2 linked regions of the Alloactinosynnema sp. L-07 genome follow. The protein of the gene in region 2 interacts with the protein of the main gene of each other region in a pairwise test. Links are inferred from orthologs where the notes say so. Each region holds a gene or a part of one and is shown on either strand. Other genes may lie near its edges.

The links.
Region 1: the proteins of BN1701_RS11840 (region 2) and rsfS interact in binary tests that used the Escherichia coli proteins (3 or more experiments, as listed by UniProt). The link is inferred for Alloactinosynnema sp. L-07 from one-to-one orthologs.

What each region holds. Positions count from the first base shown.
Region 1 is NZ_LN850107.1:487,768-491,018, reverse strand. Bases 117-3,052 are described here. They hold rsfS (ribosome silencing factor), read right to left. Parts: upstream 1,810-3,052; coding sequence 1,423-1,809; downstream 117-1,422. Other genes in these bases: BN1701_RS02385 (nitroreductase family protein), read left to right, coding at 2,709-3,052; nadD (nicotinate-nucleotide adenylyltransferase), read right to left, coding at 1,867-2,457; BN1701_RS02400 (histidine phosphatase family protein), read right to left, coding at 812-1,426; octT (diglucosylglycerate octanoyltransferase), read right to left, coding at 117-808. In the rest of the region: BN1701_RS02410 (DegV family protein), read right to left, coding at 1-40; more of octT, read right to left, coding at 92-116; more of BN1701_RS02385, read left to right, coding at 3,053-3,251. UniProt on the Escherichia coli protein: Functions as a ribosomal silencing factor. Interacts with ribosomal protein uL14 (rplN), blocking formation of intersubunit bridge B8.
Region 2 is NZ_LN850107.1:2,659,244-2,662,466, forward strand. Bases 35-2,942 are described here. They hold BN1701_RS11840 (AAA family ATPase), read right to left. Parts: upstream 2,078-2,942; coding sequence 992-2,077; downstream 35-991. Other genes in these bases: BN1701_RS11835 (DUF5682 family protein), read right to left, coding at 35-995; BN1701_RS11845 (DUF5691 domain-containing protein), read right to left, coding at 2,170-2,942. Also shown: more of BN1701_RS11835, read right to left, coding at 1-34; more of BN1701_RS11845, read right to left, coding at 2,943-3,223.

The sequences.
Region 1 (3,251 bases), 2.2 Mb from region 2 along the record:
GCAGATACGCGGTCGAGTCGGTGACTACGGCGAACGGCACGACACCGGAGCCTATCCGGACGAACGCCGCGAACCTACGACCACGCCGGAGTCAGGACTCGACTTTCAGCGACTTGATGAGCGCGCCCAACGCCTTGCCCGCGTCGTCGTGCCCGTCCCATCCCCAGTGGATCCCGTCGGGGTTGCCGTGCCCGTCGAGCACGTGCCGCTCCACGACCTCCCGCAGGTCGAGCAGGGTGACCTCGGACCGCGCGGCCCAGTCCCGAATGGCCCGTTCCGCCCCCGCGCGCGCGGTGTGCACAAGCCCGTAGGCGCGCGACCGGTGCACAGCGGGCAGGGTCGCGATCACCGGGATGTCCGGACGCAAAGCGCGGATGGCCACTACGGTCGCGTCCAGATACCTGACCGTCAGCGCCGCGGGCAGCGCCACCGGCCTGCCCTGGGTGAGCCGGGCCAGCCAGGGTTGCGCCGCGAGGTAACCCTTGCGCACGTGCCGCCTGAGACTGTCCGGTCGCAGGTAGCGGATGCCTTGGCGCAGATAGGTGGGCAGGGGCGACGGCAGCGTGTCCATCCCGCCGACCCCGAGCACGAGGACGTCGGCGTGCGGCAGCTGCGTCCACACCCGAGGGTCACCGGTCAGGGACCAATAGGCGTCGCGGGCGGTCCAGCCGAACCCGGCGAACAATTCGGTGTGCCCGCCGACCACCTCGGCGGCGATGTTCGGCCACAGCCGTGGGTCGTCGGCCGGATGCGGACCGTCCGGTCCGTGGAAGCACAGCGAGTCGCCGAACATCAACACGGTGGGCATGGGTTAACCGGTGATGCCCGCGTTATAGGCGATCAGGCGCCAGTTGAGACCACTGGACTGACGGCGTGCCAGCACCGTCCAGTGGCAGTTGGAGATTCCTCCGAGCTGCGACCAGTTCGTCACTGGCAGGTCTAACAGTCTGCCGGTGAGCGCGGTGATCAACCCGCCGTGAGCACAGAGGACGGCGGTCTCCTCGGTGCCGGTGTCGAGGTCGGCGACCACCTCGGCCGCCCGCGCGGCCACTTCGACCCGGGTCTCCCCCGCGGGTGGGGCGAGTGTCGCGTCGACCTGCCACTGGGCGCGCATACCCGGCCAGCCTTCGTCGACCTCGGCGCTCGTCTTGCCCTGCCATGCCCCCAGGTTCGTCTCACGCAGACGCTTATCGATGCGCAGAGGGACGCCCATTGCCTCGCTGAACACCGTCGCGGTGTCGGTCGCGCGACGCAGGTCGGAGGCGACGATCAAGTCCGGGGAGAACCGGGCCAGCGCGGGGACGGCGAACCGCGCCTGGTTCCACCCCACGTCGGTCAGGTACGAGTCGAGGTGTCCCTGCATCCGGCCTGACGCGTTGTAGTCGGTCTCTCCGTGCCGCCACAGCACGAGAGTCCGCAGACTCACGTGACGACGTCCTCGTTGACCGGTGGGGCCGCGTCGAACTCGATCCGGGGGCAGTCCTTCCACAGCCGCTCGAGACCGTAGAACACGCGCTCCTCGGTGTGCTGGATGTGCACGACGACGTCGACGAAGTCGAGCAGCACCCAGCGGCCCTCCCGGGCGCCTTCGCGGCGGACCGGCTTGGTGCCCGCCTCGCGCATCTTCTCTTCGACGTTCTCCACGATCGCGCCGACCTGCCGCTCGTTGGCCGCCGAGGCGATCACGAAGCAGTCGGTGATCACCAGTTGGGCGGAGACGTCCAGCACGATCACGTCACTGGCCTTCTTGTCCGCGGCCGCGCTGGCCGCGACCAGTGCCAATTCGCGTGCGCTCGGCGTGGCTGCCACGTCTCTCCTCAGGGTCGAACACCTAATGCAACCCGTCGAGGGTACCTGGGTGTCCGGTCAGCCTTCCGCCACATAGAGCCTGCGTTTCGAGATGTACTGCACGACACCGTCGGGAACGAGGTACCAGACCGGCTCGCCCGCGGCCACACGCACGCGGCAGTCGGTCGACGAGATGGCCATCGCGGGCACCTCGATGAGGCTCACCGAGCCTTCTGGCAGGTGAGTGTCCGCGAGGTGGTAGCCCGGTCGGGTGACGCCGACGAAGTGGGCAAGTTTGAACAGCTCGTCGGCCTGCCGCCAGGACAGGATCTGCTGCATCGCGTCGGCGCCGGTGATGAAGAACAACTCGTCCCGCGGGTACCTCGCGCGCAGGTCACGCAGGGTGTCGACGGTGAACGTGGCGCCTTGGCGATCGATGTCGACCCGGCTGACCGAGAACCTGGGATTGGACGCCGTGGCCACGACCGTCATCAGGTAGCGGTCCTCGGCGGCGCTGACCTCGCGTTCGCTCTTCTGCCAAGGCTGCCCGGTTGGGACGAAGATCACTTCGTCGAGCGCGAACCGCGACTGCACCTCGCTGGCGGCGACCAGGTGTCCGTGGTGGACCGGGTCGAATGTGCCGCCCATGATCCCGATACGACGTGACATAGCTGATCAGGGTACGTGGGGGTGCCGGTAGGGGGTGGATGTGTGGGCGGCGTCTCCCTGGGGGGATGGGGGGACACCGCCCACACACTCCTGCGGGGACCGGCAGGTATGGGGGGGTTACCCAACCGGGCACGACCCGCTCCCCTACGGCGGCCGTGCGGAGGGGGGACGCTGTGCCGATCGGGTCATGACGCGGAATAGATGGATATCAGGTATGACCTGGAGCACTGGGTGTCGGCGAGACTCGGGCCATGGCTTGGGCTCCGATACACGATCAGCCGTACCACCCGGTCCCCTACCGGCCGGTGCGGGTCAGTGCCGACGATTCACTTCGCACCGCCGCCGCGCTGCGGGAGAAGATGGACCAGCGGCGAACCGTGCGGGCGTTCTCCTCCGATCCTGTCCCCGAACAGGTCGTGGTCGACGCGATCGCGGTGGCCGCGACCGCCCCGTCCGGCGCTCATCAGCAGCCTTGGACCTTCGTCCTGGTCACCGATCCCGAGGTTCGCGCGCGAATTCGGGAGGCGGCCGAAGACGAAGAGCGCGTCTCCTACGAGGGCAGGCTGGGCGACCAGTGGCTGTCGGCGTTGCGCCCTCTGGGCACCGATATGCACAAACCGCACCTGACTGACGCGCCTTACTTGATCGTGGTGTTCGAGCAGCGGTTCTATCTGGACGGCGAAGAGCACCACAAGCACTACTACGTCGATGAGTCGGTCGGGATCGCGGTCGGCATGCTGCTCACCGCGCTGCACCTGGCCGGGCTCGCCGCGTTGACGCACACCCCGAGTCCG
Region 2 (3,223 bases):
CGGGTGACCAGGTCGAGTTGGAGTTCGTCGCCGCCACACAGCACGGCCCGCGTCGCCTCGGTGACCTCGGCCAAGCCCGGCACGGCGCGGTCGCGCAGCGCGGCCAGGGTGTCGGCCAGGCGGACGGCCTCGATGACGTGCGCGCTGGACACCGGCAGGTCCTCCTGGCGCAGGACGCGGGCAACGTCGGTGAGCCAGCGGGCGGTGATGTGGTCGGTGGCGGTGAACAGGTGGTGGTACCAGCCGGGCGAGGTGATGCCCGCGCCGTAGCCGCTGGTCGTGGCGAGCCTGCTGTGCGTCCACGGCACCCACGTGCACGCGACCTTGCGCTTCGGCAGTCCTTTGAGGACGCGCTGGTCGTGCGCGGCGGGCGGCAGCGGCTCACGCAGCGCGGGCACGTGCCACGCGCCGCAGACCACCGCGATCCGCTCGAAGCCGTCCTTGCGGGCCTTGCGGATCGTCTGGCGCATGTAGGCCTCGCGCTGCTTCTCGCGCTCGTCGGGCTCGTCGTGGTCCTCACGCAGCGCACCCATCGCCTCGGCGATGACGTCGAACGGCGCCTCGTCGTGCGCGCCGTGCTCGATCACGTCGTCCCACCAGCGCTCGGCGTCGTCGTAGCCCGCGAGTTCGGCGAGCGTGCCCAGCGGGTCCTCCGTGCGCCGCGTGCGTTTGGTATCGGCGGCGAACTGGTGGGCGGCGGGCAGGTCGCAGAAGCGGACCGGGATGCCGTGGGCGGTGGCGTAGCGGATCGCCTGCCACTCGGGGCTGAACACGGCGAACGGCCAGAACGCCGCCCGCGCCGCGTCGTCGACGGCGTAGGCGAGCAGCGCCACCGGCGGCGCCATGGTGTCCTCGGCGGCGAGCGCCACGAGTGCGTCGGCCTCCGGCGGGCCCTCGATCAGCACGATGTCGGGCGCGAGATCGGCCAGCGCCGACACCAGCGCCCTGGCCGACCCGGGCCCGTGGTGGCGGATGCCGAGGACGGAAAGGGTCATCCGGCCAGCTCCCGGCAGGCCCGGTAGAAGTCGGCCCACCCGTCCCGTTCGCGGACCACGGTCTCCAGGTACTCGGTCCAGACGGCGGTGTCGGCGGCCGGGTCCTTCACCACGGCGCCGAGAATCCCGGCGGCCACGTCGTGCGGCCGCAGGACGCCGTCGCCGAAGTGCGCGGCGAGCGCGACACCGCCGGTCAGCACGCTGATCGCCTCGGCCGTGGACAGCGTGCCCGACGGCGACTTCACCGCGATCCGCCCGTCCTCGGTGCGGCCCGCCCGCAGCTCGCGGAACACGGTGACGACCCTGCGGATCTCGGCCAGCCCCGCCCCCTCGGACGGCAGCGAGAGCGACGCCCCGAGGTCGATGACCCGCCTGGTGACGATCTCCACCTCGGCCTCGGCGGTGTCGGGCAGCGGGAGGACGACGGTGTTGAACCGCCTGCGCAGGGCGCTGGAGAGGTCGTTGACGCCTTTGTCGCGGTTGTTGGCGGTGGCGATGACGTTGAACCCGCGCCGGGCCTGCGTCTCGCTGCCCAGTTCGGGGATCGGCAGCGTCTTCTCGGACAGGACGGTGATGAGGCTGTCCTGGACGTCGGCGGGGATCCGGGTCAGCTCCTCGATCCGGGCGAGGCTGCCGTCGCGCATCGCCCGCAGCACCGGGCTCGGCACCAGCGCCTGCTCACTGGGCCCCTCGGCGATGAGCCGCGCGTAGTTCCACCCGTAGCGGATCGCCTCCTCGGCGGTGCCCGCCGTGCCCTGGACGAGCAGCGTCGAGTCGCCGCTGATGGCGGCGGCCAGGTGCTCGGACACCCAGGTCTTGGCGGTGCCGGGCACGCCGAGCAGCAGCAGCGCCCGGTCGGTGGCCAAGGTGGCGATGGCGACCTCGATCAGCCTGCGCGGCCCGATGTACTTGGGCGTGATCTCGGTGCCGTCGGCCAGCGTGGTGCCCATCAGATAGTGCAGCACCGCCCACGGCGACAGCCGCCACGACGGCGGCCGCTCCCGCTCGTCCACCGCCGCCAGCGCGACGAGTTCGTCGGCGTAGGCCTGCTCGGCGTGTGGACGCAACACGGTCTCAGTCACGACTGCTCCAAATCCACGACAACCACTGCTTCGCCAGAGCGCGCGCCCCGATCAATGCTCAGGTTTGAAACGATCATTGAGACTCCTCGTTCTCATCGCAGCTCTTCGTCCATCCGACGGCGGAAGTTCAGCGTCTCCCACAGATGCCGACGCCACGCCGGGGCGTCCGACGGAAGGGATTGGGTGGCCACCCGGTGGTCGAGGCACTCGGCGGGGACCGTCCGCGCGACCACGTTCGCCGCCCGCGCCACCGCCCGGTTGTCCCCGTGCCCCGCGAGCCAGTCGAGCAGGGCGTCGCCGAGGTCGGCGGGCCACGGTCCAGACAGGGCGATCACCAACTCGGCGAGGTCCGCGGACTTGCGCACCCCACCGAGCCGCTTGATCGCCCGCGCCCAGTCGCCCGCCGGGAGAACACCCACCAGGGCCGCGGTCTCCGGGGTGGACAAGTCGGTCTCCAGCAACGCCCGCGCCCACCGCACGTTCCGCTGGCGGGCGGCGGCCAGCGCCCACGCCTCGCGCAGCGTCCCCGCGTCACAGCCTTGAACGGGCATAGCGAGCAGTTCCCCCGGCTCACCCCACGCCCCCAACGGCGCCGCCGCGACGATCGCCCGCAGCCAGGCCGTCCGCTGCCCACCGCGACCCACGCCCGCGGGCACACCGTCCCGCGCCATCGCGTCGTCCCGCGCGGCGGGCAACCGCACGACCAGCGTCCCGCCAGTGACCGCCACCAACTCCGCCAACCGCCGCGCCATGCGCCCGGCCAGGTCCGACTCCGGCCGCCCGGCCAGCAGGTCGGCGGCCAGCGCCCGCACCTCCTGCGCCCGATCGTCGAGCGCGGATTCGAGGAACTCGTCGTCCAACGATTTCCCCACCGCCCGCAGCATCCGCACCCGAACCGGTGCGGGCTCAGCACCCCAGTCGGCCGCGAGCGCCGCCCTCGCCACCTCCGGATCGGCCTCGGTCAGCCAATGAATCCGCTGCGCGGTGTCGCCGAACCGCCAGACATCGTCCACATCGGACCGATGGCTGGCCAGGTAGCTCCACTCGGGATTCAGTGCGCCAAGCCAGTTACCCCGCCCCGCCGCTACGCGGGCCAACGAGTGTCGAATCCCCGGCCGAACCCGCGCCACCTCCGCGAGCGCGGGC